DNA from 2 places in the Pseudarthrobacter sp. MEB009 genome. Region 2 is predicted to be linked to the other one. Evidence: riboswitches for the same ligand, from Rfam matches in the RefSeq annotation. Region 2 holds a riboswitch; the other holds the start of a gene.

Region 1 (2,180 bases), on a different contig from region 2:
GTCCGGTTGATGCTTTTGCCGCTCAATGATTCGGCCGCCATCAGCAGGTGACGCCGTTGTCAGCTGCTGATGGCGGTCGAAGGGTGGGTGGGCGCGGACGCCCGGAAGCACCGGACCCGGCGCAGGCCGGATCCGGTGCGGCGGAGGATCAGATGGTGACTGCGCCGTTGGCGGTTTCGAAGGTGACCGAGAGGATTCCGGGCGTGCCGTGCGGGGCAACCCAATCCACTGCAACATCCTCGAGCGGCTTCTCCACCGGTTCGCCCAGCCATTCGGTGACCCGCTCGGCGGAACCGGCGATGGTCAGGCAGCTCATCTTAACGTTGCCTTCGTAGGCGTTGGACGGGTGCAGGGAGGGGTCGCCCTCCCACTTCAGCATGTAGGGCACCTGGGGATCCGCGATGAGGCCCAGGATGCCGATCTGCTTCCAGACCAGTTCGCGGCCGTCAGGGAACTTGCGGTTGCCGTTGACGGAAGACCGGCCCAGCCGCTCCTCGAAAGGGGCAAGGTCGTCCACTTCGACGCACCAGCCCATCCAGCCGCCACCGGCTTCGGAGCGGGCGCGGACAGCCTGCCCGAAAGGCGCCTTGTCCGAGGCGGGGTGCGCCAGAACCTCCACCACCTCAAGGTACTTGTGGCCCGCGAGGGGAATGATCATGTTCCGGGTTCCGAAACGGGGATGCACCCCGCCCTTGACGGCTTCCACACCCAGGGCGGAAGCGATTCGTTCGGTGGTGGCCGCCAGGCCATCCTGTTCACAGGCGTAAGAGACGTGATCCATGCGCATGCCAACATCTTGGCACTTTGTGATCCGCCTCTCAGCTAAGGCTTGCCTTACATGATTTTTCCGCTGGGCGGAGTTCCTGTTGTGGCCCGGCAACGGGGCCGTGGGACCATGTTCGTCACAATCCTGTACCGCGCTCCCGGACAGTTCCTACACTGGGCACAGGTCATGAGTGCCAGCATCAAGCCCCGGCTCGCTGGCCGGCAACCCTCCACCCGCGGTGGGGTGCCCCGGGTGAGGACCTGGCTGTCCGGCACCGGCCGGATGGCAAGCGCGGCCCGTGCTGCTTCCTGCATGCCGGGCCCCTGTGAAGTGGAGCCAAAGATGTCCAACGGATGGTCGTTTGAAACCCGCCAGATCCATGCAGGCCAGGAACCGGACAGCGCCACCGGCGCCCGGGCCCTGCCCATCTACCAGACCACCTCGTTTGTGTTCCCCAGCGCCGAAAGCGCGGCCAACAGGTTCGCCCTGGCCGAACTCTCGCCCATCTACACCCGCATCGGCAACCCCACCCAGGACGCCGTGGAGCAGCGGATCGCCAGCCTGGAAGGCGGCCTCGCGGCCCTCCTGCTCAGCTCCGGGCAGGCCGCCGAGACGTTCGCGGTCCTGAACATCGCCGAGGCCGGCGACCACATCGTGGCCAGCCCCAGCCTTTACGGCGGGACCTACAACCTCTTCGCCCACACCCTGAAGAAGTTCGGCATCACCGTGACGTTTGTGGCGGACCCGGACAACCTGGACCAGTGGCGCGACGCCGTGCAGCCCAACACCAAGCTGTTCTTCGGCGAGGTGGTATCCAACCCGCGCCAGGACGTTTTGGACATCGAGGGCATTTCCGGGGTGGCGCACCAGGCGGGAGTGCCGCTGATCGTGGACAACACGCTGTCCACCCCGTACCTGATCCGGCCGCTGGAGTGGGGCGCGGACATCGTCCTGCACTCGGCCACGAAGTACCTGGGCGGACACGGCGCCGCCATCGCCGGCGTGATCGTGGACTCGGGCAAGTTCGACTTCACCAGGGAACCGGAGAAGTTCCCCGGCTTCAACACCCCGGACCCCACCTACAACGGCCTGGTCTACGGCCGCGACCTGGGTGCCGACGGCGCCCTGGGTGCCAACCTGTCCTACATCCTGAAGGCCCGCGTGCAGCTGCTGCGTGACCTGGGCTCCGCCGTGTCACCGTTCAACGCGTTCCTGATCGCCCAGGGCCTGGAAACCCTGAGCCTGCGGGTGGAGCGGCATGTCTCCAACGCCATTGAGGTGGCCCGTTGGCTCGAGGCGCGGGACGACGTCGAATCCGTTGCCTACGCCGGCCTGCCCTCCAGCCCCTGGTTTGAGCGCGGCCAAAAGTACGGGCCGCGGGGCACCGGGGCGATCGTGGCCTTCAACCTCGCCG
Region 2 (2,180 bases):
TCGATCTGCTGCAGCCCCGCCACCAGGTAGGACCGGATGGACTGTTCGTGGGCGTGCCATTCCTGCGGGTCCAGGGCGGCGATGACCTGCGTGGCACGTGCCAGGGTGGCGGCGCCGAGGACGTTGGGCGAGCCGCCCTCGTGCCGGGCCGGGCCCGTGGCCCAGCTGACGCCGTCGAGCCGTGCTTCCTTGACTGCACCGCCGCCGGCGAGGTGCGGTTTTCCGGCGTCGAGCCAGTCCGGGCGGCCCACCAGGACGCCGGAACCGAACGGGGCGTAGAGCTTGTGGCCGGAGAACGCGAGGTAGTCAACGCCGTCGGCGGTGATGTCTACCCGCCGGTGGGGTGCCAGCTGCGCGGCGTCCACCACAATCCGGGCGCCGTACTGGTGGGCCAGCGCGGCGAGGGCGCGGATGGGCAGGATTTCGCCGGTGACGTTGGAGGCGCCGGTAACCGCCAGGAGGCTGACCCCGCCCTGCTCCAGTTCGCCGCGGACAGCGTCGATGGTGCCGGCCAGGGTGTCGGCGGCCACGATGCTGCGGTGCGGTACACCCTGCCACGGCAGCAGGTTGGCGTGGTGCTCGATGTCCAGGTACAGGACGTCGCCGGTGGGCCGGCCGTCCGTGCTGGGCAGGCACCCTGCCAGGAGGTTCAGCGAGTCGGTGGTGTTGCGCGTGAAGATCACCGAGTCGTCCGGGCGGCCGCCCACAAAGTCCCGCACGATGTTCCGCGCGTTCTCGTACACGGAGGTGCTGATCTGCGAGGCGTAGCCGGCGCCACGGTGCACGCTGGCGTAGTAGGGCAGGATCTCGTTCAGGTAGGCGGAGACCAGGGACAGCGCCGGCGCGGAGGCGCCATAGTCCAGGTTCGCGTAGCGGACATGGCCACCGGCGATCAGCGGCGCCTGGATCTCGGCGCCGGTTACGGCGGCGAGGGGCCTGGCGGCGATGGAGTGGCCGGCCAAAACCGAAGGTGCGGCGGGCGCCAGCGAAGCTGCGGGGGAGACAGTGGCAGTTGTCATGGGGAATCCTCACGTTGACAGGACTCCCTGCAGGGAATCCGCGCTTGCCGTATCCATGTCCGGACCGGCCTGGTCGTCACCCGGGGCACCCCACCGCGAATGGAGGGTTGCCGGCCAGCAAACCGGGGTTTAGCGCTGGCACTCGTGACCTGCTTAAGAGCGTAGGACATGGTGCGGGGTGGTTTGAAGCCAGCCCGAATGTTAAGGGATTTGTTACGCCGCGCCCGTACGCCGGGGCTTTTGTCGAAGAACACGACGGCGGACGCCCCCATCCGGAGGCGTCCGCCGTATATTCTTCGGTCCAGGCAGTCCTAGAGGAGGTCGTCCAGCCCCGGGTTCAGGCGCCGCAGCACCTCGGAATGCAGGATGGAGTTTGTGGCCAGGGCGTTTCCGCCGAACGGGCCGTCCTGGCCCTCCAGGGAGGTAAACCGGCCGCCGGCTTCCACCACGATGGGGACCAGGGCGGCCATGTCGTAGAGATTCAGTTCGGGTTCGCAGGCAATGTCCACCGACCCCTCGGCGACCATGCAGTAGGACCAGAAGTCGCCGTAGGCGCGGGTCCGCCATACGTCCTCGGTGAGCCCCAGGAACTCGTCGAAGTTGCCGCGTTCCTTCCACCCGGTGAGGCTGGAGTAGGACAATGACGCATCGGAAAGGGTGGCGACGTTGGAGACGCGCAGCCTGGTGGCCGAAGCGAGCGAACGGCCCATGTAGGCGCCCATGTCTTTCGCCGCCCACCAGCGTTTGCCCAGCGCAGGTGCGCTGACCACACCCACCACCGGTTCGCCCTCGTCAACGAGCGCGATCAGGGTTGCCCATACCGGGACGCCCCGGACGAAATTCTTGGTCCCGTCAATGGGGTCGATGATCCAGCGGCGTGAGCCGTGGCCGCTGCTGCCGAACTCCTCACCCAGGACGGCGTCGCGGGGGCGGGACCGGGAAAGCTGGCCGCGGATGGATTCCTCGGCTGCCTTGTCCGCGTCGGTGACAGGAGTCAGGTCCGGCTTGGTCTCCACATGGAGGTCCAGGGCCTTGAAACGGCTCATGGTCTGGTCGTCCACGGAATCGGCCAGGACGTGGGCCAGGCGCAGGTCATCGTTGTAGCTGGAAGCGGATTGGATCATGGTTCCAAACTACCGTCTGGCGGCGGTTGTGCTGGGA

Evidence for each region. A riboswitch is a leader RNA that binds a small molecule or an ion and turns the genes downstream of it on or off. The one in region 2 is predicted to bind S-adenosylmethionine.
Region 1: linked by a shared signal. The riboswitch ahead of QRN07_RS09425 (bifunctional o-acetylhomoserine/o-acetylserine sulfhydrylase) and the one ahead of QRN07_RS07800 (aminotransferase class V-fold PLP-dependent enzyme) in region 2 are both predicted to bind S-adenosylmethionine.

The regions. Positions count from the first base shown of each region.
Region 1 is NZ_JARVTC010000010.1:86,112-88,291, reverse strand. It holds gene QRN07_RS09430 (VOC family protein) at 149-787, opposite strand; SAM riboswitch class IV at 949-1,064, shown strand; gene QRN07_RS09425 (bifunctional o-acetylhomoserine/o-acetylserine sulfhydrylase) at 1,109-2,180, shown strand, end outside.
Region 2 is NZ_JARVTC010000007.1:419,650-421,829, forward strand. It holds gene QRN07_RS07800 (aminotransferase class V-fold PLP-dependent enzyme) at 1-1,019, opposite strand, end outside; SAM riboswitch class IV at 1,055-1,169, opposite strand; gene hisN (histidinol-phosphatase) at 1,331-2,143, opposite strand.